3 regions of the Pseudoalteromonas sp. Cn5-37 genome follow, and region 1 is predicted to be linked to each of the others. Evidence: predicted binding sites of a transcription regulator. Region 1 holds the regulator's gene; each other region holds the start of a gene.
The links. The regulator sigma-54, encoded in region 1, starts transcription at its own class of promoters, with help from an activator protein. The targets are predictions, from matches to a motif close to GTTGGCACGNNNNTNGNNT.

Region 1 (10,353 bases):
TGAAGCACTAAGAAAAATGGGCAAAGCAAATTTAATTGGTAAAGGGCCGAATTGTTTGGTTCCTGAAGAAGGTCGAAACGAGAAAACTGCTAAAGGTAAGGGCGGTAAAGGCCGTGCAGCACTGACTCGTCATACCGGTTTTAGCCAGTTTAAAAAGGCCAATACCAAACCTAGAGTAGGTAAAAATAAGCAGCGTGCAAAGTAAAAGATATAAATACGGCCCTTAAAGGGCCGTTTTTATTTATACCAATTCGCTTAATTAAGTATTATTGTGAATTGGTATCAGATCAATAGCCAGGTTGCGGTGCCTAAAAAGGCAAAGATACCAACAATATCAGTGACGGTTGTCAGCACTACACTGCCGGCAAGGGCTGGGTCTATTTTCATTTTCTTAAGAATTAATGGAATACTCGCACCTGCAATACCTGCGGCAACAAGGTTCATAAACATTGCAAAGGCCAGCACTGCGCCGAGCTTAAAGTCCCATTGCCATAGGGCAACCACTCCAGCAATTAATATCGACCAAATAATACCATTCAGTGCGCCAATCGCCAGCTCTTTGAGTAATAAGAAGCGTTGGTTGGTTTGGTTGATATGGCCAACCGCTATACCACGAATAACCAGGGTTAAGGTTTGGCTACCTGCAACGCCACCCATTGAAGGGACGATACCATTGAGTACCGCTAAAATAGGTAAGATTGCTAAGGTGTTTTCGAAAAAGCTTGCCACAATGGCTGCTAGCAATGCGGTTAATAAGTTAACCCCAAGCCAAATAGAGCGACGCTGCGAACTTTTTAGCACTGGCGCAAAGGTATCTTCTTCGTCGTCAAGACCAGCGAGGCTTAGCATGCTGTGCTCTGCATCTTCACGGATTACGTCAACGATATCATCGATGGTAATACGGCCAAGCAAGTGAGCGTTATCATCTACAACAGGAGCTGAAATCCAGTTGTGACGCTCAAATAGCTGCGCCACATCGCTTTCATCCATAGAGATTAGGATTGACTCACAGTCTTCATCCATTAAATCACGAACAACTTTATCAGAAGGACTTGTCAGTAGCGTGGTTAACGAAAGCGCCCCTAAAAAGCAGTTATGTTTATCAACTACATATAAATCATCGGTACCCTCTGGTAACTCACCTCGTAAGCGTAAATAGCGTAAAACTACATCTAGGGTAACATCTGGACGAATGGTTACCGTATCGCTGTTCATCAGGGCTCCGGCTGAGCGCTCTTGATAAGAAAGCGCTTGAGTTGCCCTTTCTCTATCTTGCGAGTCCATCGCGCTAACAACGTCTTGATATACGGTATCAGGAAGACTACGTAAAACCTCACCTAAGTCATCGTCGTCCATATCTTCTGTAGCAGCAGCAATGTGCTCAGGCTCCATCTGGGCAATAATGCCAAGACGTACATCTTCAGAGAGTTCCTCTAGAACATCACCACGGACATCTGGGTCAACCAGCTGCCAAAGCATACGACGAATTTTATGGGGAGAAGACTCAAGTAAAAGGGCTGTATCACAAGGTGCCGTTTTGGCTAACATGCCGCGCACTTGAACAAATTGACCACTATTGAGTGACTTGGTCACTTGTTTGAGTTGTTGTAGTGGGTAATCTTGTTCAAAGGCTTCTGGCATTGGCGTCCTTACAACTGAAAAAAGTTTAAATAGGCTATGCAAATACAGCATAGTTGCTTTGTAGTGTATTTGCAGAGATATCGTCGCACTGCGATAAATTTATTAAGAGTTTTGTAATTTAGAAAAGCGAGCGATATAAAAGTAGGATATTTAAAGGGAATTTTAAATATCCGAAGTAAGTTTACCGTAAACCTTGAAGTCTTAGCAAATGCTATTCTTGCTCGTGAAAGCGTTGCGCAATTAATTCGCCGATTGCCGTTAATGCAGCGTCAGCGTCAGGACCTTCGCATACAACACGAACCTCTTTTCCTTGACTACTTTCAAGGAGCATTAACGCTAACACGCTGTCGCCTTCAGCTTCTTTCTCATCTTGAAAAAGTGTAATTTTGGCATCAAATTGCAGTGCTAGTTGCGCTAAAACAGTCGCAGCGCGAGCATGTAAGCCAAGTTTGTTTTGAATTAAAAAGGTATCTTCAGCGTGCATTGTTGGTGCCTAGTTAGATATCTTGTTCGCGGTGGCGAATTTTTACATTAGCATGAGTTTTAGAAAAGCTTTCACCAATTGTTTGCGCTAAGTAAACAGAACGGTGTTGGCCTCCTGTACAACCAATTGCAATGGTTAGGTAACTGCGGTTATTGCGCTCTAGATGTGGCAACCAAGTCTGTACAAAGGTTTGAATCTGCCAAGTGAACTTTTGCACTATGCTGTGGCTAGCTAAATAATCCCTGACAGGCTGATCGAGGCCGGTTAGTGGCTTTAAATCAGGCTCCCAGTGTGGGTTCGGTAAAAAGCGTGCATCAAAAACGTAGTCAGCTTCTTTTGGAATGCCATGCTTAAAACCAAACGACATAAACGTAATAATCAGTTTTTTATCTTTCTTACCTAAAATCTTTTCACGAATTGATTCTGCTAACTGATGAACACTCAAATCAGTGGTATCAATCATAAAGTCAGCGCGGGTGATCAGCACATCAAGCAGGATTTTTTCTTGTTTAATGGCAAGATCAAGCGGTAAAGAATCAATCGATAATGGATGCAAACGGCGAGTTTCAGAAAAACGCTTGATTAGGGTTTGATCATCACTATCTAGGTAGAATAGTGTTGGGTTAGCAAAACCTGGCAGGTACTCAAGAATATCATTAAACTCTTGCTGCTCTTTCGGTAAGTTACGTACGTCGATACTGACGGCAATTTTGTCATAATTATCAGAAACACTTCGCACGAGCGAAGGCAGTAGGTTGACAGGAATATTATCAACACAGTAGTAGCCTAAGTCTTCAAGAACTCGTAAAGCGACCGATTTCCCCGAGCCTGAGCGACCGCTGATAATTATTAATTCCATTTATGCCTCTGATGCAATTACTTGAAATAGTTGCTGATCGCTTGTAGCACTTCGCAACTGTTTACAAAAATCTTTATCTTTAAGTCTATCAGCAATTGTTGACAAGGTCTTCAAGTGCAACTGGCAATCGCCATCTGGTACGATGAGTGCCACAAAAATATCAACGGGACGATTGTCTATCGCATCAAAATTGATGGGAGATTCACTGACAATAATAAATGCATGAGGTTCATCAGCACCACTCATTCGACCGTGGGGAATAGCTATTCCTCGGCCGATACCTGTACTACCTAACTTTTCCCTGTTCAGAAAAGCATCTAGGATATCTTGTTGAGATAAATGAGGAAACTGCTGGTGAGCTAACTCGCTAATATACTCAAGAATTCTTTTTTTGCTATTAAAAAGGACCGCAGCTTTGCTGCAGTCCTGATTAGTAAGTGAACTAAGTTTCATAATTTAATGTCGAGCTAATTTCTCTTTATGCTTAATGACTTGGCGATCAAGTTTATCGATCAATGAGTCAATTGCTGCGTACATATCTTGATGTTCTGTAGAAGCGAACAACTCGCCTCCGTTTACATGTAAAGTTGCTTCTGCTTTTTGGCTTAATTTTTCTACATCTAAAATGACATGAACATTATTAATATGATCAAAATGCCTTTCTAGTTTTGCGAACTTAGTGTTTACATAGTCTCTTAATGAATCAGTGACTTCTACGTGACGACCAGTTAAATTTAGTTGCATAAGCATTTTCCTTCTATGTAAAACGTCTAAATCAGACTTTTACGCTGATTAGACGGAGGTATTGCTAGAGACTCACGATATTTTGCAATTGTACGTCTAGCTACTTTAATTCCTTGCTCAGCCAATATATCTGCAATTTTGCTATCACTCAATGGTTTAACCGAGTTTTCTGCAGCAACTAACTTCTTGATTAAAGCGCGAATTGCTGTAGAAGAGCACTCACCACCATTTTCGGTGCTGACATGGCTTGAGAAGAAATATTTCAACTCAAAAATTCCCCTTGGGGTATGCATATATTTTTGTGTTGTAACCCGAGAAATCGTCGATTCATGCATTTCGACCATTTCAGCGACATCGTTTAGCACCATTGGCTTCATTGCTTCTGGGCCATGTTCAAAGAAAGCTTGCTGTTGTTGCACGATACAGTTGGTCACTTTTAGTAAAGTATCGTTACGGCTTTCTAAGCTCTTAATAAACCACTTTGCTTCTTGTAAGTGAGAACGAATAAATTGGCTGTCGCTACTTGATTTAACAGAGCGAGACATCGCTGCATATTGGCTATTCACTCTAATTTTTGGCATACAATCTGGGTTTAACTCGACTACCCAGCGGCCTTTCACTTTTTTCACTGATACATCGGGTATGACGTACTCAGATTCTTCGCGTACTATGCTATCCGCAGGCTTAGGATTTAAGCTGTGAATGAGCGTCATCACTTCTTTAAGCTCGTTTTCTTTAAGCTTAGTCTTTTTCATTAAAGTGCGATAGTCGCGACTTGCTAATAATTCGATATGCTCAGATAAAACCATTTTAGTTTCAGCTAAATATGGCGTATTGGCATCGAATTGACGAAGTTGTATACACAGGCACTCTTGTAAACTTCGGGCGCCGATACCAACTGGATCGAATAACTGTATTCTTTTTAAGACAGCTTCAACTTCATCGAGTTCGATTTCTTCTTCATCATTATTTTGATTAAAGCTTTCGACAATATCTTCGCAGCTAACCGTTAAAATACCTGAGTCATCGATAGCTTCAACGATGGCAACGGCAATCGCTTCATCGGTAGGACTAAATGGTGTGAGCTGTAGTTGCCACATTAAATATTCTTGCAGTGTTTCTGTTGAAGCACCTTGGTAAATAGACTCGTCTTCAGGCATTGGCCCAGACGATGTTGATGGGGCGGCACTCATGTACTCATCCCACGTAACATCCATAGCTAAGTCATCGCTAACCGTATCCTTACTCAGAGCATCACTGCTTTCTTGCTCGAATTCGCTAGGTGCTTCGTCGGCAGACGCGCTGACTTGTACATCGTCAGACTCCGCTTTTTGCTCATTCTTACCGATGCTTTCTTCGTTGTAATCCGCTTCTTCCACTTCAAGCAGAGGATTACTATCAAGCGCTTCTTGAATTTCTTGCTGGAGATCCAATGTACTGAGCTGCAACAAGCGAATGGCTTGTTGCAGTTGTGGAGTCATTGTAAGTTGCTGGCCCATGCGCAGCTGTAATGATTGCCTCATGTATCCCTAACAATCCTTTTTAAGTTATCGGTAACGGTGAGGACACTGTTATCGATTTATTGTCATTGTATAAGTCTAGCAGATGCTCTAGTCGGTGGCGTAATGGTTACAGCCTGAATTGCTCGCCTAGATAAACATCACGTACAGTTTGGTCAGCTAATACGTGCTCAGGTGTCCCTGATGCAATTAGCTCCCCATGAGAAACAATGTAGGCTTTTTCACAAACATCAAGGGTTTCTCGAACATTATGGTCAGTAATAAGTACACCAATACCACGATTTTTTAGGTGCTCAATAATTTTCTTTATATCTAACACCGAAATAGGATCAACACCAGCAAAAGGCTCATCTAAAAGGATAAATTTAGGATTAGCGGCTAATGCACGTGCAATTTCAACGCGGCGTCGTTCACCACCTGACAGTGCCATACCTTGGCTATCGCGAATATGTTGAATGCTAAATTCATCTAATAAGTTGTTAAGCGTCTCTTCGCGCGTTGTTTTGTTAAGATCTTTGCGGGTCTCTAATATGGCCATCAAGTTTTGGTAAACTGTTAATTTTCGAAAAATAGACGACTCTTGTGGTAGATAACCAATACCTAAGCGCGCACGGCTGTGCATTGGCAAAAGCGTGATATCGTTATCATCGATGCTTATTTTTCCTTTGTCGCTTGGTACGAGGCCTACAATCATATAGAAGGTCGTTGTTTTACCTGCACCATTTGGCCCTAACAAGCCAACAATACTGCCCGCTTCAACTTCAAGACCGACATTTTTAACCACTTGGCGGCCTTTGTAGCTTTTAGCTAAAAGCTCTGCTTTTAATGTGCTCATGGTTGGCCTTTATCGTCTTTTTTATTTTCTACAGGCACTAAAATAGTGTGTACACGATCTGTTGAGTTTTCGTCTTTTTCTGCGCTGATCAGCTGTTGAGCCATATCATAGGTAATGCTTTTTGCCGTTACTTTTTGACCCGCTTGAGTGACTTCAGCTTCGCCATTGAGTGTTAAGAAGCGTTTCGCAACATCATAACGAACTTCTTCGGCGCTGGCACTCATCACGGTACCATCAGCTTGCTTTTCTTCGAAGTAAGCTGGTTTGCCTGTAGCGATAATTAATTCGACTGTACCTTCGGTGTCACCGCCATGTGCCTCAAGTCGCTCTGCTGTAATGCGACGATCACCATGCACGATCTCTACGTTACCTTCGAATATGCCAACGCCATCTTTTAGTTTACCGACTTGGCGATCTGAGCTAATGCTAATTTGAGCGCCTGTTTGCTCGGCAGCTGCGCCCGAAAAGGCAATTAATAAGCTTGGGATCAGGAGTAATTTCTTCAGTTTATTGGTCATAGTATATGGTTCGTGTATGGTTAGTTAACTCAACAATTTCGGCTTTTAAATCGGCTTTTAAGCCTTTACCGGTAATTTTTAAATTCGGTCCTGTTAGTGTTACAGGTTGCTTTGAAAACATCGTCATTTTATCAATGTCGACATTAATATTTTCTGCTTTTATGTCTTCGATCATACCGTTATGGGTTAAGTTTTTAGCAACTACATCCCCTTCAAAAATCAGCTGATCATTTTCGTATAAAGTAGCTTCTTTGGCTCTTACTTGCCAAACTTGCTGATCGCTATAAATAGTAAAAATAGGTTGTTCAAAAAAGGTAAACCCTAATTGTTGATACAACTCCATTTTTGCAGCTGCCACTTTATGACTAATTTTACCTTGCTCGTCATAAGCTGTTTGCTTTAGAGCAACGGCAGTGTAATCAGGTGTTGCGATGATCTCGTCTTCACTAGTTATTGTATCAGTTGACTGGTTAAAGTACGGGTACCATAACCACACCATGCAACAGACAAAAACAATACTCAGTAAAATACGGGCTATATTCATGCGCTGGTACCATCGCTAGTTAACGGCTTGCCGTTTTCTAACATCAGTAAATCAGTTAATTCACGCACGGCTCCAAAGCCACCCGGTAATAATGTGGTGTAATGAGCCAGCTTCTTGATAAGCGGGTGTGCATCGTTTACTGCGACAGCAAAGCCAACTTTTTCCATAACTGGTAAGTCTGGACCATCATCACCAATATAGGCAATCTGTTCATCTGTCAGCCCCAGTTTATCCTTTAACTCTTGATAAGCAATCAGCTTATCTTCTTGTCCCTGATAAATGTGCTGAACTGTTAGGCTAGTCATTCGCTGCTGAACTATTTGTGAATGGCGGCCAGTAATCACTGCCACTTCAAAGCCACTATTAATGAGTGCTTTAATACCAAAACCATCTTTAGTATTGAATGCTTTAAGCTCTTCGCCATTATTACCCAAATAAATTCGACCATCAGAAAAAACACCATCAATATCACAGATTAATAGTTTTATTTTTTGAGCACGCTGACTCACATCAGGGCTCAGGGGCTGGTATAGTTCGGCGAATGTCATTGCTTAGAGAACTCCTGCTTTTAATAAGTCTTGCATATTAAGGGCACCAATTGGTGTGTTGCTTTGATCCACCACAATTAAACCATTAATACGTTTATGCTCCATAATATTTAAAGCTTCAGCCGCAAGCATGTCAGGGCGAGCCGTTGTGCATGAACGGGTCATCACTTGGCTAATTGCCGTGTTATGGATATCGATGCGCTGTTCTAAAATACGGCGTAAGTCACCATCAGTGAATAACCCGGCTAACTTTTCATCTGCACCAATCACTGCGGTCATACCAAGGCCTTTGGCTGACATTTCAATCAATGCATCTTTGATGCTTTGGGTTTCGCTAACGATTGGCGTTGCGTCGCCTGCGTGCATCACATCATCTAATGTAAGTAATAAACGTTTACCTAAGCTGCCACCAGGGTGCGAAAGTGCAAAATCGTCGGCAGTGAAACCTCGGGTTTCTAGTAGCGCAACCGCCATTGCATCGCCCATAACCAAGGTTGCAGTGGTGCTTGCCGTTGGGGCAAGGCCTAACGGACACGCTTCTTGGCTAACTTTGATGCACACATGAACATCAGACAGTTTTGCCATTGTTGAGTCTGGGTTGCCTGTTAACGAAATCATTTTTGCGCCAATGCGCTTAATAACAGGGATAATACTGAGTACTTCGCTGGTCTCACCTGAATTTGAAATACACATCACCACATCGTCGCGGGTGATCATGCCTAAATCACCGTGGCTAGCTTCGCCAGGATGAACAAAAAATGCCGGAGTGCCAGTACTTGCAAGGGTTGCAGCAATTTTATTACCTACATGGCCAGACTTGCCCATACCAATCACAATAATACGACCTGTACATTGGAACATTAATTGGCAAGCATTATCGAAATCTTGATTTATATATTGCTCAATTTCTTGTAAAGCTTGTGCTTCAATTTCGAGTACGCGCTTACCCTGCGCGATAAAGCTAGGTTGTGTCATTAATTATCCTACTTGGCTGAAAATATAGCCCTGATATGCAATAAATGCGACTAACAGTAAGCCACCTTCTACTCTATTGATACGACGAGCACCTTTAAAGTTCAATGACATGGCAATCAATACAACGGTTGCTGCAATCATGATAAGTGCATCGCGGTTTGCCGCAGAAGGGTCAATAATTGATGGGTTGATAATACCCGCAAGTGGTAATACGGCGAGTAAATTGAAAATGTTTGAGCCAACGATATTACCAAGCGCTAAATCGTCTTCGTTTTTTAATACCCCTGCAATACAGGCTGCCAGCTCTGGTAAGCTGGTGCCAATAGCAATTATGGTTAAGCCTATTACAAGGTCTGATAGACCAAAATATTTTGCGATATCAACGGCTGATTCAACTAAAAAGTGTGAACTGACTGGTAATAAAATCATGCCGATGATTAACCAAAATATGGCTGATTTAGTGCTGACATCGTTCGGAACATCTTCACATGCTTCGCTGACAAATGGGTCATCTTGGTTTTTAGCACGCAGAGACACAATAACTAAGCCACCAATGAACACCGCAAAGGCAATCATCAATGCAATGCCTTCAGCGAACGAAAAATAGTTATCTGAGAACACATACCAAGCGGCTACTGAGATTAACAGTACCAGCGGCATTTCGCGTTTGAGTGTCATTGAAGATACTGAAAGAGGGCGCAGTAAAGCTGTGACACCAAGTACAAGTAAGATGTTAGTAATGTTAGAGCCGACCGCATTACCTACCGCAGTATCTGTTTTACCGGCAAGTGCCGCTGATGCAGATACCATCATTTCAGGCGCAGATGAGCCCATAGCAACAACGGTTAAACCAATGATTAGGGTGGGGATCCCCATATTTTTTGCCAGTGCAGCCGCCCCATAAACAAACCGATCAGCACTCCAGACGAGTGCAGCAAAGCCAATAATTAAAATGACAAAAGAAGTCACCATTGTGATACGCCAACATTACTTATACAGATGACTGCAAATAGTAACAAAAGCGAGCCTGAAAGTATAAGTAAAAGAATGGGCTGGCAAGCATAAAGCGTGCTTGGTAAGGAAACTAAATTTCAGGTGTCGTTAAGCTCTTTACAGCTAGCTTTAGAATTTATTGATAGAAAATATTACAAAATTTTACGATTTGTTTTTTCCATCTTGACTAAAAAACCCTTAAAATGGCAAAACTAGTGAAAAACGTTATGGAGAGCGACTTGTCGCAATCAATAGTAGAAATCAAGGATGTAACCTTTTCACGGGGCGATAGAATCATATATAAAAATATGAGTTTTAACATTCCGAAAGGCAAGATTACCGCTATCATGGGACCGAGCGGCATTGGTAAAACCACCATGTTACGCTTAATTGGCGGTCAGCTGAAGCCTGACTCTGGTGACATTTTATTTGAAGGCAAAAGCATTCCTAGCATGACTCGCAAGGAACTTTACGCCGCCCGTACCAAAATGAGCATGCTGTTTCAAAGCGGCGCTTTATTTACCGATATGTCAGTGTTTGACAATATCGCCTTTCCTTTGCGCGAACATACTCAGCTTAGCGAAGATTTAATCCGCCTTGTTGTTTTAATGAAATTACAAGCTGTTGGCCTGCGTGGTGCACAAGATTTAATGCCGTCTGAGCTTTCGGGTGGTATGGCTCGTCGTGCTGCT
Region 2 (10,353 bases), on a different contig from region 1:
TAACCCATGGCTTAACCTTTAAGCCTAATTGTTTGGCTTTTTTAGCCACTAGGCCAGCAGCTAAAATAACACTTGGGTTTGACGTGTTTGTACAACTTGTAATTGCAGCAATGACACACGCACCATCATTAAGCTCAAACTCTTCGCCTTTAAAGTTAACCTTAGCTGCGCCCATAAACTGTGCTTCGTTTACTGGCTCATCAGGGTTAGTGGTTGGGCCCTCGTCTTCAATGCGCGCCTCTTGAACATCGCTTTTATCGCGATGTTGCATACGCTCTTCTTGAAAGCCTTTTAAATGCTCACCAATGATGCTACCTGCTTTATCAAGGGCAATTCTATCTTGCGGGCGCTTAGGTCCGGCAAGGCTTGGCACAACATCATCAAGTGATAGCTCTAGTGTGTCGGTATAATGAGCCTCATCGCCAGGGTTACGCCATAAACCTTGGTGCTTAGCATAGTCCTCGATGAGTTTGAGTTGTTTGTCATCGCGGTTAGTTAAACGTAGGTAGTTGATGGTTTCATCATCAATTGGGAAAATACCGCAGGTTGCACCATACTCAGGCGCCATGTTTGCAATAGTTGCACGGTCTGCAAGTGGTAAATCAGCTAGACCATCACCATAAAACTCAACAAATTTACCTACTACGCCATGCTTACGCAGCATTTCTGTCACGGTTAGTACAAGGTCGGTTGCAGTTGTGCCTTCTGGCAGGCGACCATTTAGCTTAAAGCCAATGACCTGTGGAATGAGTAAGCTGATTGGTTGACCAAGCATTGCGGCCTCGGCTTCAATACCACCGACACCCCAGCCTAGTACCCCAAGACCATTGATCATGGTGGTGTGCGAATCGGTTCCGACTAGGGTATCTGGGTAGGCGAGTGATTTACCATTTTTACTATCGTTAAATACCACGCGGGCTAAATATTCTAAATTTACTTGGTGTACGATGCCGGTTGCTGGTGGCACGACTTTCAAGTTATCGAAGGCAGTTTGCCCCCAGCGTAAAAATTCGTAACGCTCTTTGTTACGCTCATATTCAAGTTTTGCATTTAAGTCGAATGAACCATCTTCACCGTAGCCGTCAACTTGTACTGAATGGTCAATAACAAGCTCGGCAGGCGACAGCGGATTAATCTTCGCAGGGTCGCCGCCAAGTTTTTCCATGGCATCACGCATCGCGGCTAAATCGACAATGGCGGGTACGCCGGTAAAATCTTGCATGACAACACGAGCAGGCGTAAACGCGACTTCTGCTGATGGTTTCGCTTGAGGGTCCCAGTTTAATAAGGCATCGATATCTTGCTTTTTAATATTAACGCCATCTTCATTGCGCAACAGGTTTTCAAGTAAGATTTTTAGAGAGAATGGCAGACGTTTTGCTTTGTCGCCTAAACCTTGTAAAGAGTGAATATGGTATTGCTCACCATTAATCGTAAGCTGCTTTTGGGTATCAAAACTGTTATTCATTATTTGCCCCTGTGGTTTGAGCAAGCAATTTGGCTTGCTTTGTTGTTTCCTTTTCGAAATAGACACAGTGTTATTGCAAACTTAATACCAGCTGAGAAATTCATCTAGCTGATGAAAAAATATGCTACCTAATATAGTTGCTGCTGATGTGATTTATTTCAAGGGAAGGAGGCAGATAAAAAGGGTAGTCACTTTAAACTACCCTCAGAAATAAGTGTTTTTAGTTAAGCCAGTTTTGTTGTTTACCTTTATGGCTAATAAACAGTAATAGTAAACCAATAACGATAACACACAATGGCATTGCTAATGCGCTAGTACCAAACATAGCAAGGCTATCTATCACCACAAAATTATAATATTGCTGGACTAATACGGCGATAAACGAGATTAAAAATAACTCGCGCGCAAGGGCTTTTTTTACCAGTAATAAGATGCTCGCGAAGCTTGCTGCAAACACGGCTATCGCAAAGGCAGCCGTTGACCAGAGCGGTATGTCGCGGTATGCGGCTTGTTGTGCTTCGGGGAGTTGGTTAATCATTTCGGGTGTGATCAACAGTTGCATTATAAATGCAATGACACCTAAAAGATTCCATACAAGGGCTGCCCAAGCAAGTGGCTTGAGCCAAGCTGGAGGATTCATAAATCACCTTTTATTGTTGTTATAATCGCATTCAATTAAAGGTGATTTATGCTAACTAAGCAAGCTCTAGTTAACCAAAAGAGATAGGGCGGCGACCGGTTTTTTCGTCTACTTTTGGTTTTTTAGTACGTTTACGCTTCGATTTTTTTGGCGCTTCTTCAGTGCTTTGTGGTTGTGCTTTTTGTACAGGTTCCGGTGGGCGAGGATTCGGTGTTGCATCTTCGCTTAAAGTAAGTTGGAACAACTCACCATCGAAAGCCAACACGTCACCACTGTATAATTTTTTCCGTTTTATTGTACAAATTTCATAGTTAACCCCAACATAACCTTCACCAATTAAGGCTTTTGCTTGGCCACCAGTTTCGACTAGGTCGAGCACTTTTAACAAGTTGCATAACTCTATTGGCTCTTCTTCTAGTTCAATTTCGATGAAATCTTCGTTCATGTTGGTCTCTCTTAATTCAATCGCAGCCATTATAGAGCCTAGCACTCAATTGAACCAAGATTAAATTTTTAAGCTCTTCAGGCGGTTAAAATTTACAGCAATAAAAAATCTGACATTTTTATAAACAGTAAAAAAACTGCAGTATTTACTGGGTACACTGCGCGCGTTCGGAATTGGTGTACAAATTGCTAAATGCATGTCCGTTTCATTTTTTATTCGTTCAGGAGAAGTTGTAATGGGCGTAAGATCAGCGCTAAGAAAAGAGTTAATGGGTTTGCAAGATTCGTCATTGCTTGCTGCAGATGATGTGCGAGCTTTGTTAACGCAAACAATTAAATCTCAGCCTGAAAAGTCAGAACAAGGTTTTGCGTTAATTTCGCGTTTTAATGATAATCATAGCCAGTTAAGTTCAGGTGAAACAAATAAAGAAAAACTGCTTCAGCATCAAACTCACCGTTTATTTAAAGATATTTTATATACCCGTCAAAGTGTTAATAGTTGGCTAAAAAAACATCTTAATTAATTGATTTATTGTTTTTCTCACTTTAGACTACACTTGTAATCTAAAGTGAGAAAGAATATGAAAAGGATAATTTCGGCAGCCATATTTTTAATTTTGGCTGGTTGTCAGCAAGCTACAGTCTACGTATACACAGAAAATCTTGATCAGTCGCAGTTGCAATCATTAGAGCAAGCATTAAATAAGCAAAGCTTACCCTATGAATACACTCAGCTCCCAGTGCCAAGAGAGTTTGCGGATGCAACCTTAATGTTATCGAGTGATAAAATCCTCACTCATGAAACTGAGCAACTTGCTGAAATTATGCAAGGATTGGGTTATGAAGTTGAAATCAAATACACCACAGATGCCAACCACTTTTACAATCATGGCAATATTGGCTTTTATTTAAAAGCTAAAAATACTACCACTAATTTTACTATGCCGGCTCGTGTACTCACCACAGGATGTGTTGAAGACAAGTATAATGATCTTGTTGTTACATTCAGTGATAAGCAAGCTCACTTTACTCTTGCTGGCGGTAGTAAAGTTACTCTTGATTGGGAATACTTATACGGCCACCTAGTCATTTATTATAAAAACTATTCGCAAAGTTACAGCCATTTAACGCCAGAAGTGAGTACCCCTTTTGGTATGAAACCATCAGACACCTACCGTTACACGGCTCGCGTTAATAGCCCAAGTTGGTTAAATTGCTCATTTCAAATTGTGTATATGGACTAGCTACGTGACTCAAGGTAAGTGCTTAACTTAGTAATACGTTCACTCATACCTTCGATTATGCGATCTTTAATTTTCTCGCGGATCACATTCGGCAAGCGGGTAAGTGCCTCAGGGGTGATAGCTAACAAAATGGTATCAACTTTTGCGCGCGCACTGGTACTGTGCTCGCGGTTATTGATAAAAGCACCTTCACCGATAAATTCACCGGGCTCAATGGTACCAAGTTCGAGTAAATGGCTTTGTTTGAACACCATCAGTGAGCCGCTTAGCACAATATAAAGTCGTTTATCAGTATCGTATTGTTTGAAAACAGCGCGGCCTTGCTTGACCAAATACAAATGACTGAATGACTCTAATAACACTTGTCGTTCGCTTAATGTGAACTCTCTAAAAAATGGTAATCTGTTAATAATTTCCATTTGTTTAATTAGTGGAATGTGCTCGATTAAATTCATTGACTCACATTGGGTTGCGCGAAATTAGCTAATATTGCGCTCTTTTAGCTTGCGGGTCAATGTATTACGACCCCAGCCGATCTTCACTGCGGCTTCTTGCTTGTGCCCAGCGCAGTTGGCAAGAGCAGTTTTAATCAAGCGAGTCTCGAGTTGTGCTTGAATGGCAGGCCAAATATTTTCTTTACCTTGTTTAAGCTCAAGGTTAAGCCATTGTTGAAATGCATCTAGCCAGTCGCCTTCTTGCTCGATTGGTGTAACTGCGAAGATTTCAGGTGGTAAATCTTGTTCACTTATAAGTTCACCCGGCGCCATAACGGTTAACCAACGACAGGTGTTCTCTAATTGGCGCACGTTACCTGGCCAGTTAAATAGGCGTAGTTGCTCAGTGGCTTTTGGGCTTAAAATTTTGCTGTCAACTTGCAGCTCTTTGGCACTTTTATGTAAAAAGTGTTGTGCTAGTCGTTCAATATCTTCCGTACGCTCACGCAGCGCGGGTAAGCGTAAACGCACTACGTTTAAGCGGTGGAATAAGTCGTCACGAAACTTACCTTGTTTTACCAAGTCTTCGAGGTTTTGGTGCGTTGCAGCAATAATACGTACATCAACTTTAATACTTTGATGGCCGCCCACGCGGTAAAACTCACCATCGGCTAACACGCGTAATAAACGTGTTTGAACGTCGAGTGGCATATCACCAATTTCATCTAAAAATAAAGTGCCACCATTCGCCTGTTCGAAACGGCCTTTACGAATGCTGTCGGCTCCAGTAAATGCGCCTTTTTCGTGGCCAAATAACTCTGACTCAACTAATTCTTTAGGAATGGCAGCCATATTCAGTGCTATAAATTGGTTTACTTTGCGTGGGCTGTGGTTATGCAGGGCGCTTGCAACTAGCTCTTTACCTGTCCCTGACTCACCATTAATCAGCACGCTCATACTTGATGCTGATAATTTACCGATCGCGCGAAACACCTCTTGCATTGCAGGTGCTTCGCCTATGATATGCGCATTGGTTTGTGGTGCTTGTTTGCGTTTAGTTTTCTTCGTTGAGTTAGCACGACAGGCGCTTTCTACCAGTGCCACGGCTTCGTCTAAGTCAAACGGTTTGGCGAGGTACTCAAACGCCCCTTTTTGGAAGGCATTTACCGCCGAATCTAAATCCGAGTGAGCTGTCATGATAATAACAGGTAAGCCAGGATTTTGCTCGGCAATTGTTTCGAGTAACGCCATGCCGTCCATGCCAGGCATACGCACATCAGATACCAATACCGTGGGCTGGCTAAACTTTAATGCGTTAAGCACATCTTGTGCGTTTGCATAGCTTTCAGTGTCAAATCCTGCACGTGCCAACGCTTTTTCCAATACAAAGCGAATTGAGGCATCATCATCAACTAACCAGACTGTTTTCATGACTACTCCAAAAAACCATTAATCCGTAAAAGGCAAATAGATATTAAATTCTGTATGGCCTGGCCAACTGTCACAATCAATGTGGCCGTCATGTTGGTCAACCAAGGTTTGCGCTATCGATAAACCAAGCCCTGATCCATTTTCTTTGTTGGTGATCATTGGGTAGAACAAGGTTTCACGTAAGCTCTTGTCTATACCTGGGCCGTTATCCGAAATTTGGATCAGCAAGGTTTTTTTCGGTGCCTTACCCGGGCGCCTGTGTTGATGATTGATGCGAGTTTTTATTCTTATCTCGCCACCATCAACAAGTGCCTGTTGTGCATTACGAATAATGTTCAGTACCACTTGCTGAATTTTACTCTGATCTATGTATACACTCGGTATACTTGGATCATAGTCTTTCACTAAAGTGATATTGGCATTGTTGTCTAACATGCTCAGTTTAATCACCGACTCTAACGCTTGGTGAATATTGCCATGGGATTTGTGTGGCAGTTGATTCGGACCAAGTAAACGGTCGACAAGCTCGCGTAAACGGTCTGCTTGTTCAATGATTAATTCGGCACATTGATCACGTTCTTGCTGATCAACCTCATACTGCAATAATTGCGCCGCTCCGCGAATTCCACCTAAAGGATTTTTAATTTCATGTGCTAAACCACGAATAAGGTTACGGGCAGCTTGATATTGATGCATTTGATTCGAAGCTTGGTCATGGCGAATTTCATCATCCATTTGGCGGCATTCGAACAGGATATAATTTTCATCGTTGCTACTTATTCGGCGTGTGCTAATAGTTAACTTGGCATGGCGAGAATCGACGAACACCACGTCAGCTCTATGTTGGTGGCAATCGACACCGTCAAACAACGAATACTGAGCAATACGTTTTAAATCTATCGAGTGGTAGTTAAATAGGTTGTCGAACGGTTGGTTGATGATACGTTTTGGGCCTAAACCTAAAAGCTCACTGGCGCTATCGTTTGCGTAAACCAGTTTAAAATCATGATCGAGTAAAATAACAGCAGTACTTAAATTTTTCCAAATACTGTCGAGTAATTGAGAATTAAAATGTAAATCTCTGAGCATGGTTGCACCATTTTAGTGCGTTTCAATTTAGTGCAGCTTAGCATAGTCTTTTTGCTTTGCGAGACATCATGTCGAAAATTCTAATTTCCGTTATTAATTGAAGTTCTGTGCATGAAAAAAGTGCTGACTGGGCTAACTGAAACGAGTTTATTATTTGCATCAAAAAGTTTCGCTTGTAATGTGTGTTCGCCTCGAAAGACCTCTCTTAGAGCAAAGGTCGTGCTATTACTTGGTGCGCCATGAGGTGAACCATCAACGAGTAATTGAACTTTGAAACCAGTTTCAAAACGGGGGCTGATTCGTGTAGTAACATAAACAGAACCTGTATTTTCTCTCACAGTTTCTTCATTTGCGGGGGCTGCAATTGACACTTTAAAGTTAACAGGGACTGCACTTGGAGCAGTATCAAGAATACTGGTATCAGCTGCAGGCATTGTAAGGTTTTGGGTATTTAACTTGACCTCAGTAGCACCGGGGCGAGGAGTATCAGAAAATACTAATACACCATTCTCATCTTTCCAAGAATAGACTTTTTGTGCTGCTGTATAACCAAAAAAGCTTGCAAATAATAACGATAATACCAATAAGGTTGTGCTTTTCACCCTGCGACCCTGCATTTTTTCACTTAACTAAAACTGTAGAGTAGAACCCGCTCAATTACCATTAAAAAAGCCCGCAGAGCGGGCTTGAGAACACACATTTATTATCTTTTAGATAATTCTGATACAGCGTGTATTACACGCTGTAGTACATTTCGAACTCAACTGGGTGAGTTGTCATGTTAAGTTTTTCAACTTCTTGGCTCTTAAGCGCGATGTATGCATCGATTAGGTCATCAGTGAATACGCCACCTTGAGTTAAGAACTCACGGTCTGCGTCTAATGATGCAAGTGCTTCTTGTAAAGAAGATGCAACTTGTGGGATCTCAGCTGCTTCTTCAGCAGGTAGATCGTATAAATCTTTGTCCATTGCATCGCCAGGGTGGATCTTGTTCTTGATACCGTCTAGGCCAGCCATAAGCATTGCAGAGAATGCTAAGTATGGGTTAGCTGTTGGATCAGGGAAACGTACTTCGATACGACGTGCTTTTGCAGACGGTACCACTGGGATACGGATTGAAGCAGAACGGTTACGTGCAGAGTATGCAAGCATTACAGGAGCTTCGAAGCCTGGTACTAAACGCTTGTATGAGTTCGTTGACGCGTTAGCGAATGCGTTGATTGCTTTAGCGTGCTTGATGATACCACCGATGTAGTAAAGTGCTTCTTCAGAAAGACCTGCGTATTTGTCACCCGCGAAGATGTTTACGCCATCTTTACCTAGAGATTGGTGACAGTGCATACCAGAACCGTTATCACCTACGATTGGTTTAGGCATGAATGTCGCTGTTTTTCCGTATAAGTGAGCCATGTTATGGATAACATATTTCATCTCTTGGATTTCGTCAGCTTTTAATACCATTGTATTGAAGCGAGTTGCGATCTCATTTTGACCTGCAGTTGCTACTTCGTGGTGGTGAGCTTCTACTACTTGACCTAGTTCTTCAAGAACTAAACAAGTTGCTGAACGCCAGTCATGTGATGAATCAACAGGTGAACACGGGAAGTAACCGCCTTTAACACCTGGACGGTGACCCATGTTGCCACCTTCGTAATCTTTATCTGAGTTCCAAGCAGCTTCTACAGAATCGATTTTGTACATAGAACCAGACATGTCTGATTTGTATTTAACGTCATCAAAAAGGAAGAATTCTGGCTCTGGACCGAATAATACAGTGTCAGCAATACCAGTAGAGCGCATGTACTCTTCAGCGCGTTTTGCAACAGAACGTGGATCACGCTCGTAACCTTGAAGTGTTGAAGGCTCAACTACGTCACAACGTACGATTAGTGTAGCTTCTTCAGAAAACGGGTCCATTTTCGCAGACTCAGGAACAGGCATAAGTACCATGTCTGATTCGTTGATACCTTTCCAGCCAGCAATTGAAGAACCGTCAAACATTTTGCCGTCTTCGAAGAAATCTTCATCAATTTGATGATGAGGAATAGAAACATGCTGTTCTTTACCTTTGGTATCAGTAAAGCGTAAATCAATGAACTTAACGTCATTTTCTTTGATAAAATCTAAAACCGATTGTGACATGTGTCCTCCAATTGTTGGGTTTTATTTTTGCTGCATTATTGCTTTTCGCTTATATAAGCTGGTTTCGTGCCATGTTTTTAACACCTTGTTTAGGCTTGTAAAAAGTGAACAGGGCTTCGTTTTGTCAACTTTCGTTGCACTAAGTTGGTGCGTAAAAAGATCATTCTGGTGCGTAAAAAGTGCGACCTTGTTTTGCACAATTATTGAGCGTGCCAATTTTTCGGTTATGAACACGATTTAGTGCCAAAATATGGTTCAAAAACTAAAATTTCGCCAGTTTTGAGCTCAGATTCACTTTAATTTTCATAAATTTGTCATTTATAAAACAGATACTTATAAAAAGCCTGAAGAAAGTTTATAAATTTATATTGGATAAACTTTCATCCATGCCATTATTAAGGGATAATATGCGCCCTTTTAAATCCTATGCTGGGACATCTGGTGAAAACGCAGGTGACTGCGTAGATCTTGCAGGATCAATGAGATTCAATTTCTCTGAGAAAAAATATGAGCATCGAAAAGTTAAGAAATATAGCGATTATCGCCCACGTTGACCACGGTAAAACAACTTTGGTTGATAAACTGCTTGAGCAATCAGGCACATTAGAAACGCGCGGCGGTAACGAAGAGCGCGTAATGGACTCAAACGACATTGAGAAAGAACGTGGTATTACCATTTTAGCTAAGAACACAGCTATCTCTTGGAACGACTACCATATCAATATCGTAGACACCCCAGGACACGCCGACTTCGGTGGTGAAGTAGAACGTGTACTTTCGATGGCTGACTCAGTATTACTACTTGTTGATGCTCAAGAAGGTCCAATGCCGCAAACGCGTTTCGTAACGCAAAAAGCATTCGCACAAGGTTTAACGCCGATTGTTGTTATCAACAAAATCGACAAACCTGGTGCACGTCCTGACTGGGTTATGGACCAAGTTTTCGATTTATTCGATAACCTAGGTGCAACTGACGAACAGTTAGACTTTAAAGTAATCTATGCATCAGCTATCAACGGCTGGGCAACAATGGATTTAGACGAGCCATCAGATAACATGGAACCAATGTTCCAGATGATCGTTGACGAAGTATCTCCACCGGATGCAGATCCTGAAGGTGCTTTCCAAATGCAAATTTCTCAGCTTGACTACAACTCATACATCGGTGTTATCGGTGTAGGTCGTATCAAGCGTGGTACTGTTCGTCCTAACCAACAGGTTACTGTTGTAAGCGCAGACGGTACTAAGCGTAACGGTAAAGTTGGCCAAGTAATGAGCTACTTAGGTCTTGAGCGTCATGAAGCAGAATCTGCAGGCGCAGGTGACATCATTGCAATCACTGGTCTTGGTGAGCTGAAAATCTCAGACACTATCTGTGATGTAAATACCGTTGAAGCATTACCACCACTAAGCGTTGATGAGCCTACAGTAACAATGACGTTCTCTGTAAACACATCACCA
Region 3 (10,353 bases), on a different contig from region 1:
TTAGGTACAAAAGTATTCAGCGATTGTGTGAATATCTCTGAGCGCCCGCATTTATTAAAAGGTTTAGCGTCTTCACCGTTTGATGCTGAAGGTTTAAAAACTGTAGACCGTGAAATTATTCAAGGTGGTGAACTGCAAACATACCTATTAGCAAGCTATGCGGCACGCAAACTGTCTATGGCACCAACGGGTCATGCTGGTGGTATTCATAACTGGCTAGTTGAACAAACCCATGCCGATTTAAAAGCGCTATTAAAAACCATGGGCACAGGCTTATTAGTAACTGAACTTATGGGCCAAGGTGTGAACACGGTAACGGGCGATTACTCACGTGGCGCAGCTGGCTTCTGGGTTGAGAATGGTGAAATCCAATACCCAGTCAGTGAAATCACAATTGCTGGTAACTTAAAAGATATGTTTAAGGCCGTTGTGGGCTTAGGTGGCGATATCGAGCGTCGTGGTGGTATTCAAACAGGCTCTGTATTGATTGAACAAATGCAGGTTGCTGGTAGCTGATTCATCAATAACTACTCAATTTTTGAAGCCTCACGTTTGTGGGGCTTTTTTATTTGAAAAAACGCTTTACCTAAACTTAACTTGAGGTTTTATCTTGGTGGCAGTTTAAAAATAAAAAGGAAAACTACCATGTATTTAGAGCACGTAAACCTTGTTGTAAGTAATGTTGATGCCATGCTGCACTTTTATAAAGCCGCATTCCCGCACTGGCGTGTGCGAAGCCAAGGTGACAGCAAATGGTCGGGCAAACCGCGTAAATGGCTGCACTTTGGTGATGATTACCAATATCTTGCATTAAGCGATAACGGTGAAGCTGAAAACCGTGATTTAGCCGGCCACCAAGTAGGCCTTGCTCATTTTGCCTATGTGACAAACGATATTAATGCAGTAGTTGAACGCCTGGTTTCGGCTGGTTATGAAGTTGATAAACACGGCCCAGAAAACCCTTACCGTAAAAATGTATATTTCATCGACCCTGCAGGTTTTGAAGTTGAGTTTGTAGAGTATTTTAGTGATATTCCAAGTGAAAGGAATAATGACTTGTGAGGGAGCTGTCAGCTTTCAGCTGTCAGTTTTGAGCCGAGCAGTGTTGTTTGTAGGTCAGACATAGGTTGATGGAATGGCGTTGCATATAAGACGCGCCAAGCAAGCGTGACGCCTACGACGTAAAATGTGATGTAGGAGGCGTTTTAACGCCGAACAGCTTTACTTTATTCACGGCTAAAGCCGTTCCCACGTTTGATGTAGGCGTGAAATTTATTTCGCGCGCATTCTTGTAGGTCGTGCTTTAGCGCGTCATTGATGAAACGTATGTAATATCTTGTCGCCATAAATGACGACTTACATTGCATAACCGCACCTCGTAACTTTACTGCATCTTATTCATCTCTTTCCAACTGGCTTTTAGGCTGTTGGCGAAGCTGATGAACTTTTCTTTCATGGTACGTTTAACTGAAATCTCGACTGAGCCTAGCCATACATTACCTTCAATAGTGATGGTTGGGCCTTGGCCTTTGTTTAAGGCAACTGATTTATTCTCTACACTACCAATCACGCTAAATAATTTAGATACCACATTTACATGTTCTGGCACGTAGATTTCATCGTTACCTAAAATACAGTTCACGTAAATAGTGACATGCTGATGTTGGAAAATCGCTTCGCTAAAGTCGAGTTCAATTGAACCTAAGCAGTTTGTTAGGTGAATTTCTTTTGGTACTACCCATTGGCCGCTGCGCTCATTTGAGCCCAGAATACTGCGTAGCTGCAGGCTTTCGTTGTCGCTGCTGTGGCTGTAGTGAGGTTTAAATTGCGCATGCTTATGCGACTTGTAGTCAATATCCGCTTTCAGATCTAAATCAGCAACCAGTTCAATCAGTACTTCGTTGCTGGTAGCTGCCATTGCTTGATCTAGGCGGCGTTCAAATGCTTCGGCTGAAATAACAGCATGACTGTAGTTATAAATGAGTTGATCAATGACTTCTTCTCTTACTTGATCGATTGGGCGATCTTCAAGTTTAACGGCCATGGTAGTTCCCTGTTGTGATTTTAAAGGTGATTCTTTAGTTATTAATTACAAAGCAAAGCTTAGGCCAGATTTTATTTCTATATAAATCATGAGGTTGTCTTTTTAGGCGAATAAGCAATTTCGTTAAATTAACCACAGATTAATAAAATCAGCAACTAAATGGTTATTTTTGCAACATCGTGAACTTCTTACCGAGCAGCTTGTAAATCTTTACCGAAATGAATATAAATCATCGCTGAATGAATTTTTAAATCACTGAAAATAAACAAGTAAATAGTTGGCATCATAGTCGCATTAGTAAAAGTGTCTTTAATCAAAAGGAGAAAGATTATGAACACTTTTAACAAATCTATGATTGCGGCTTTAGTAATTGGTGCAACTAGCATGTCAGCTCAGGCAAGCAGCTGGGAAAATGAAAGTAAAGATGCTTGGATTGATGGTAAGGCGGAAACTGTGCTTCTTATGAACACAAACCTTAACAACTTTGACATCAACACTGATGTAACGAATGGCAAGGTTGTACTTACAGGTAAAGTTGATAGCGAATTAGATAAAGAGCTTGCTGAAGAGTTGGTTCTTAGCCTAGACGGTGTTAGCTCTGTTGATAACAAATTAACGGTTGTTAAAAACATGAAAGCTAAGCACATGAAATCAGACAAAGCTGATTCTGCAGAAAGCGACTTAACCGATGCAAAAATCAGTACTGTAATCACCACACGTTATTTATTTAACTCAGAAGTAGGTGGTACAGATATCGATGTTGATACCGACAACGGTGTAGTAACACTAAAAGGTACTGTTGAGTCTGATGCAGAAAAGCAATTAGCGGTAAGCATTGCTGAAAACGCTGAAGATGTTCGCAAAGTAATCGATGAATTAACGATTGTTGCTGAATAATAGCAAGCCCTATATAGCCCAGCTTTGGCTGGGCTTATCTTTTTCAAGGAGTGAGTCATGGATTTAATACGTATTATTTTATCGGTTTTAATTCCACCTCTCGGCGTATTTTTACAGGTAGGTTTAGGTGCGCAGTTCTGGATTAATATTCTTTTAACTCTATTAGGGTATATTCCAGGTTTGATTCATGCTGTGTATATCATCGCTAAGCGATAATCACCGCATTAATCTACAAGGATGGGTAATGGAGCACAGCAAGGAAGGGCTGTAGGAGTAACGGACGATAAACCGCAAGGAGTTTACAGTATGGATAATGTAACTAAGCACAAAGGACAACAAGGAAGTAACAAGGCGTTATGGAGTAGCGCACAATGGCAACGCTTTATGGATAAGGTGAATGGAGATGACAGCAAGGATTAAGCTTAGGCTTGGAGCCCAAACGGATGAAGCTAGCGTAAGGAGGAGACTATATGGAACAAGTACAAACGCAATCAAAACAAGGATTGACCAATAATGGAGTTGCTTTATGGAACAAGCAACAGTGGCACGAATTTATGGAACACGCGAAAGCGGTTGCGCCACGATTAACAGGGAAGGCTGACGATAAAAACCCGATGTCATCTTCAGGTGACATCGGGTTTTTAACTACTTCAGCAATTTATCTTTATAACTTAAATTGATTTACTGTCTTATTTAGAGACTCTGCTAACTCATTCAAATCACGTGCTTCATCCGCCAATTCATGGGCATGATCCGCAGTGCTATTCACTAAGTGATTAATCGCTGCCAAGCTATTGTTAATATCTTCTGCAACCACAGTTTGCTGCTCTGTCGAAGTCGCAATTTGATGACTTTGATCTTGTACATTTGTCACAGATTGCGCGATATCTTGCAATGCTTGCAATACAATTTGTGTTTGCTCAACTGAGCCTTCAGCACGCTCTTGACCTTGCTGCATCATGGTTGATGCTTGTTGGGCAATTTGCTGTAAACGGCTGATCATATTGCGAATATCATCTGTTGACTCTTGCGTTCTGCTTGCTAGTGAACGAACCTCATCAGCAACAACTGCGAAACCTCGGCCTTGCTCACCAGCACGGGCTGCTTCTATCGCTGCGTTAAGTGCCAGTAAGTTAGTTTGCTCAGCGATTGAGTTGATAACATCAACCACCGCGCCGATATTGCCACTTTCTTGTTCAAGACCCGCAACGACTTTAGACGCTTCACCAATGTGACTTGCAAGAGCGGTCATGACTGACTGAGCTTGAGTTGAGCGCTTAGTGCCATCTGCGGTAATGGTTTGCACTTCTTCAGCGGCATTATTGGTGTGCTGGGCATTACGCGAGATTTCCATCACTGTAGACGCCATTTCGGTTACTGCCGCACTTACGCTATCAACTTGTTGCTTTTCTTGCTGAATTTCATCATTGGTTTTTTGCGATACGGTTTTCAATTGGGCAGCGGCTTGGCTTAATTGCTCAGCTTGTGCTGCAGTATTCAGCATCATTGCACGTAATTTATCGATGAAAGTATTCATGTGATGAGCAAGCTGTCCTACTTCATCCTGACTTTTTATCTCGATTTTTTGTGTTAGATCGCCATCACCTGATGCGATATCACGCATGATGTAAGTGAGTTTAGTCAGCGGCTTGGTGATCATTTGCGTGGCCCAGAAGATCATCGCAATAATAATCGCAAGAATGATGATCACGGATGTTGTGGTTGTCATCACCGCATCATTTACTGGCTCATCAATCATACTGGTCGGAATTAAAATACCCACATACCAATCAAGGTAAGGGCTTTCTAATTCAAGGCGATTGTATACAACGTAATATTGCTCGCCTTTGAATGTGACAAAGCTGCTACCCTCTTTTTGGCTTTTCATCGCGCGGTTTAATTCGCTAAAGCCCGAGGTGTCGTTAAATTGCTTTTCGAGAGCATCTAAGCCTTCTTTGCCATTAGGGCCTTCGTCTGTGATAGATAGTTTATGTCCAGTTCGTTTTGAAAAGTGCACTACTTTCTGGTTACTGTCGAGTAAAAAGCCAAAGCCTTGGCCATCAAATCGAATAGCTTCAACCATGTCGTTGATATTATTAAGCTGTAAATCAACACCACCAAAACCAATAAGCTTGTTTTGTTTATAAACAGGCTGTTGTACAACTGCAGAGGCGATACCTGTGGTTAAATCAACAGAAATAGGGCCAACATACAACTTATTAATTTTTAATGCATCTTGCCACCAACCACGTTTGTAAGCGTAATATGGTTGGCCATTATAAGTGGCTGTACGCTCGTTTTCTTTGAAGTACTCACCTGTGGTCGCAGAAGCAAAGAAGGCTGATAAAATGTTATCATCGTTACCACTAATACGAACAAAATCTTGATTAATGCTGCTGTAACCAGGCTGACTATCTAAGCTTTGATCGCGCTGAGTCCAGTTATCGAACCAGTTAACTAAATGCGGGTTTGTTACAAAGGTTTCGACAACTTTGCCGTATTTGGCAAAATAGGCCTGCATTGACAGTCGCTCACTTTGCAAATAGCTGTCGGCTTCGCGTTGAATTGCATGACGTGAAAGATCAGCAATATGGTTTACAAAAAAGCTAGACGCGATGATTAGTAGCACACTTATCGTCCCGCCAATGAGCAGAAGTATTTTTTTACGTAAAGAGAGGTTGTTTAACATAGTGCACGCGTTTTTATTATAGGTTAGAGTTATCTATCTAATCATATTTGCACCTAAATCGCTACACTGTTAAGCGAAGGTTAATAATAAATACTAAGGGGCAGTTGAGTAAATGAGTACTGAAAATAATAAACTGGTTGTTTTAGGTGCTGGCTGGCTTGGAAATGCACTTTGTGTTGAGGCAAATAAATTAGCATGGCAAGTACAGGGAACACATCGCGGTGGCGAGCACGAATATGACTTTCAGCGCCAGTTTATACTTGAAGGTGATATGCTCAAGCATGAGCTGTCGCTTGAAAATGCTTGGTGGGTCTGCGCTATTCCACCGCGTAGTCGTAGCTCAGAAAGTAACTATTTAGCGACTTTGCAAGCAGGGCTTGAACTTGCTAAGCAACTAAATTGTAAAGGCTTTATTTTATGTTCTTCGACAGGAGTTTATCCATCTAACAATGGTCAATATGACGAAACTACAGAAATTATTTGCCAATCAGCACGTCAACAGCAGCTATATGATGCTGAACAGTTAGTGCTAAGTGCTGGTGGTAAAGTATTGCGCTTGGCTGGTCTTGTAGGGCCTGGGCGCGATCCGGGTAGGTTTGTTGCCGGTAAAGAACTGACTAGCTCAAGTCAGCAAGTGGTAAACATGGTTCAGCAGCAAGATGTGATAGCGGCGATTTTTTCAGTACTTGAAAATTGGTCAAACGCGAGCAGTATTTATAATGTGGTTAATCCGGCACATCCTACAAAAGCAGATTACTACCAACAAAAATGTGCTGAGCAGGGCAACCAGCCACCGACTTTTACTAGTCATGATAAAGGCGAGCGCCTTATTGATGGCTCAGCGATTGAGTCACTGAGTTTTCGTTATCAAATGTCCATTTAGTTATTTTTTAAAAGTAAGGTGGCCGCCTAATCGGTATTTACTGCCTGGTGATACTAAACGGGCAAAGCTCACAATACCTTGTGATGACCAAGTTCGGCGGATCACTTGTAAGCATGGCTCTTCGTTATAAAGGTTCAGCCATTCGCACATTTCTTGGTTGGGCATAATCGCTTCGACTGTATGGCGTGCCTCGGTGAGCGGGGCGTTTTGCGATAAGTATTCATGAGGCGTTAGGCTATGGAAATCCTGCTGTAAGTAATCTTTAGCAAGAGCGGGGTTCACAAAGCGTTCTTCAACTTGCAGAGGTTGCTCGTTTTCATTGTGTACAATCACACTTCTGTAAACATGGCTGTCGACCTCGACACCCAAAGCAATCGCAATTGGTGCTATAGCGCTTATAGACTCCATTACTAAAATGGTACAGCTATAATGGTTACTTCGCGCTTTTACCTCATCAGCAATATTTTTAATTTCTAATAAAGATGATTGTGACTTAAAGCTAGCCACAAAAGTACCTAGGCCTTGGCTACGGGTTAATATACCTGCATCGGTTAATTCACTGAGTGCTCGTCTTGCAGTCATACGACTAACTTTAAACTGGTTGGTAAGCTCATTTTCAGAGGGCACTCGGTGATTTTCTTGCCAAGCTCCAGAACGAATATTTTCCAGAATGAACTCTTTTATTTGCGCAAATTTAGGAACTCTCATTATGCGTGTATATGTGGTGAGTAAACAGTATGTTTGAAGGTGACATAATTATCTTGTATATACAAGGTGAGTTGATAAACTTTAAGCAAATTTAAACTTAGTCTCGTAATGGGCCTATCGCAAGTATCAATGTAGGTGAAAAATGCACACAACCAATAATGATCAAGCTTTCTGGGATTTAGTGATCACAGATGCCAACATCGCCACAATGGACCCAGCCATCGAAGCACCTTATGGTGCTATTGAAAATGCAGCTATTGCTGTTAAAGATGGCAAAATTGCTTGGTTAGGTGAGCAAGCCGATTTACCAGAGTTTGATGCGCTAGCTACGCCAACATTGTCAGCAAAAGGGCAGTGGTTAACCCCCGGGTTAATTGATTGCCACACTCACTTAGTGTTCGCGGGTAGCCGTGCAGAAGAATTTGAGCAGCGTTTACAAGGTGTAAGCTATGAGCAAATAGCTGCAAACGGAGGCGGTATTGCAAGTACCGTACGTGCAACGCGAGAAGCCGATCACGAAGTTTTATTTGTCAGTGCAAAAGAGCGCTTAAATGCATTATACGCAGAAGGTGTGACGACGGTAGAGATTAAATCTGGCTACGGTCTTGATTGCGAAAACGAAATTAAACTTCTCGAAGTGGCACGTTTACTCGGTGAAAATCACCCTGTTGATGTTAAAACCACGTTTTTAGGTGCGCATGCATTACCACCTGAATATAAAGGCCGTAGCGATGAGTACATTGATCTGGTGTGCGGTGAAATGCTTGACCGTGTTGTTGAAGCTGATTTAGCTGATGCAGTTGATGCTTTTTGTGAAAACGTTGGCTTTAGTAATGAGCAAACTCGCCGTGTGTTTGAAGCGGCTAAAAAACACAACTTACCAGTCAAGTTGCACGCTGAGCAGTTATCTAATCAACATGGTGCAGAGCTTGTTGCTGAATTTAATGGCTTATCTGCGGATCATATTGAACACTTAGATGAAGCTGGTATTCAGGCAATGGCCAAAGCGGGTACTGCAGCAGTTTTATTACCAGGTGCATTTTACTTCTTACGTGAAACAAAGTATCCGCCAATTGAACTACTGCAGCAGTACCAAGTTCCAATTGCTATTTCAACTGACTTCAACCCGGGTACTTCGCCTTTATGTTCATTGCATTTGATGATGAACATGGCATGCACTATTTTTCGGATGACACCAGAACAAGCATTAGCAGGGGTAACACGAAACGCTGCAGGTGCTTTAGGACTTGATGATCGTGGTGTGTTAAAGGTAGGCGCACGTGCTGATATTGCCCATTGGCAAATAACCCACCCAGCACAATTAAGTTACCAATTTGGCGTAAATAAACTGTTAAATCTGTGGATTTTGGGTAGACTTAATTAGATAAGTCTTTTTTACGTAGTATTTTTACATGTCTTTGATTGCCAGCTTAGCAAGTAGTAGTGTGAGCCTTGCAAATTTAAGTAGCGATGTTGTGCCAGTGTTTTTAGCTGGTTGCGTTCTTATGGCAATGATTTGTGCCTTATGTGTTACTCAAAATTCTATTTTAAGGCTGAGCTTAGTCGTCAATGGCGTGCTTGGATTAGCAATTCTTAGTCTTGGCATGCCTTGGTTAGTGCTATTGTTAAGTGCAAGTGTTTGTTTTCATTTGTGGCAGGCATTTCGCACAACTAATTGGCTAGCAATCATTATTTCAGTTGTTGCTGCGATTGTATTAACAGTACTTTATTCAGCTCATTTATTGTTACATACTGCTCTTTACTGGCTTGTTTTTTCTGTCGTTATTTTGTGTATATCAGGCTTTTTTAACTATGAAGAACCTGAAGAAGAGCAAGTGGTCGTTGAGCCACTTCACACTGACGAGTTAGATGCGACACCTCTTACAGGCTTACCCGATCGCAACGCCTTAAAAAATAGCTTTATTGCTTGGACCGAGGAGAATGATGCCAACTGCGCGTTAGTGATGCTTCGCCTTGAAGGTTTTAACGATGTAAACCAACACATAGGTCGAGACTTTGGTGATTTGTTATTAGCGCAATCAGCAACCCGAATTAAACAGCAGCTCAATGTTGATAATGTTCTTAATATAGTGGGTAATTCAGGCAAAGCCGAAAAGTTGGCGCATTTAGGGGGCTTAAACTTTGCGTTTATTTGTTCATTAGAGGAACAAAAGCACCTTCATGAGCAACTAATTAGTCAAATTCGCCATGTTACTTTAAAGCCATTTAATGTTGCCAATTGCACCATTGAAGTTAAAGTTCGTGCCAGTTATGTAGTTTGTGATGAGCCTGAATACAGCTTTGAAAACTTCATTTCGTTTGCCAATCTAGCGCTTGATTCAAATCCAGACAAAGCGATTGTGCCTTATCATCCACAAATGATGATTGAGCAATTGGAGCAGCAAGCACGACTACGTGAGTTAGCACACCTTGATTTTGCAAGTGAACTAGAGTTGTATTTTCAGCCAGTTATTCGTAATAGCGATGAGCAAATCGAATTTTTAGAATTGCTGTTACGTTGGCAGCATCCTAAGCAAGGGATTCTTTCTGCGAATAAATTTATAGATGATATACGTGTTGCAGGCCTAAGCTATCCTGTTGCAGCTTTTGTTATTGAGCGTGCAGCAGAACTTGCTATGGCACTACGAATGGAAGGTATTGAATTACCTCTTAGTATAAATGTGTTTGGCCCTGAGATGCTGCACGAAGAATTTATTGAGTTTGTTGACCGTATCATGGCTGAGCATCGACTAGAGCCGGGTGATTTAATTATCGAGTGCCCGCTCGATTTATTTATGAGTTTAGATGATCAAGGTAAAGCGATGGTTGCAAGGCTCAATAGTATTGGTATCAAATTATGTATAGATGGTTTTGGTGACACACCTATTTGGCTAGCTAAGCTTCCGAATCTTAATGTTGAGTATATTAAAGTGGCGGCTTCACTTACCGCTGATTTTGCTCATCAAAGTCAAATTCGAAGCCTCGTTTCGGGCATGGTCGATATGCACAATCAAAATAATGCAAAAGTGATTTGTGAAGGAGTTGAAACTCTAGAGCAACTTAAGTTTGTAAAGTCGCTTAAAACCTATGCTGCACAGGGCTATTATTTTAATTACCCATTGAGTAGTGTTG

Region 2: the regulator sigma-54 is predicted to act here: its motif matches at 8,948-8,966, upstream of glnA (glutamate--ammonia ligase).
Region 3: the regulator sigma-54 is predicted to act here: its motif matches at 2,321-2,339, upstream of L1266_RS14915 (BON domain-containing protein).

The regions. Positions count from the first base shown of each region.
Region 1 covers NZ_JAKGBA010000023.1:26,396-36,748, reverse strand. The annotation lists gene L1266_RS17925 (YgiQ family radical SAM protein) at 1-205, shown strand, start outside; gene mgtE (magnesium transporter) at 283-1,641, opposite strand; gene L1266_RS17915 (HPr family phosphocarrier protein) at 1,853-2,125, opposite strand; gene rapZ (RNase adapter RapZ) at 2,139-2,984, opposite strand; gene ptsN (PTS IIA-like nitrogen regulatory protein PtsN) at 2,985-3,437, opposite strand; gene hpf (ribosome hibernation promoting factor) at 3,441-3,728, opposite strand; gene L1266_RS17895 (RNA polymerase factor sigma-54) at 3,755-5,251, opposite strand; gene lptB (LPS export ABC transporter ATP-binding protein) at 5,358-6,083, opposite strand; gene lptA (lipopolysaccharide transport periplasmic protein LptA) at 6,080-6,601, opposite strand; gene lptC (LPS export ABC transporter periplasmic protein LptC) at 6,591-7,145, opposite strand; gene kdsC (3-deoxy-manno-octulosonate-8-phosphatase KdsC) at 7,142-7,693, opposite strand; gene L1266_RS17870 (KpsF/GutQ family sugar-phosphate isomerase) at 7,697-8,668, opposite strand; gene L1266_RS17865 (calcium/sodium antiporter) at 8,672-9,640, opposite strand; gene L1266_RS17860 (ATP-binding cassette domain-containing protein) at 9,889-10,353, shown strand, end outside.
Region 2 covers NZ_JAKGBA010000010.1:37,951-48,303, reverse strand. The annotation lists gene acnA (aconitate hydratase AcnA) at 1-1,468, opposite strand, end outside; gene L1266_RS13180 (hypothetical protein) at 1,689-2,108, opposite strand; gene L1266_RS13175 (RNA-binding S4 domain-containing protein) at 2,179-2,553, opposite strand; gene L1266_RS13170 (hypothetical protein) at 2,789-3,076, shown strand; gene L1266_RS13165 (hypothetical protein) at 3,134-3,796, shown strand; gene L1266_RS13160 (cyclic nucleotide-binding domain-containing protein) at 3,793-4,251, opposite strand; gene ntrC (nitrogen regulation protein NR(I)) at 4,276-5,661, opposite strand; gene glnL (nitrogen regulation protein NR(II)) at 5,680-6,750, opposite strand; gene L1266_RS13145 (DUF4124 domain-containing protein) at 6,831-7,367, opposite strand; gene glnA (glutamate--ammonia ligase) at 7,486-8,892, opposite strand; gene typA (translational GTPase TypA) at 9,400-10,353, shown strand, end outside.
Region 3 covers NZ_JAKGBA010000014.1:10,194-20,546, forward strand. The annotation lists gene pmbA (metalloprotease PmbA) at 1-516, shown strand, start outside; gene L1266_RS14905 (VOC family protein) at 646-1,062, shown strand; gene L1266_RS14910 (LiaF domain-containing protein) at 1,385-2,044, opposite strand; gene L1266_RS14915 (BON domain-containing protein) at 2,375-2,941, shown strand; gene L1266_RS14920 (YqaE/Pmp3 family membrane protein) at 2,999-3,157, shown strand; gene L1266_RS14925 (hypothetical protein) at 3,412-3,621, shown strand; gene L1266_RS14930 (methyl-accepting chemotaxis protein) at 3,606-5,630, opposite strand; gene L1266_RS14935 (NADP-binding protein) at 5,743-6,513, shown strand; gene hutC (histidine utilization repressor) at 6,514-7,221, opposite strand; gene hutI (imidazolonepropionase) at 7,364-8,605, shown strand; gene L1266_RS14950 (GGDEF domain-containing phosphodiesterase) at 8,727-10,353, shown strand, end outside.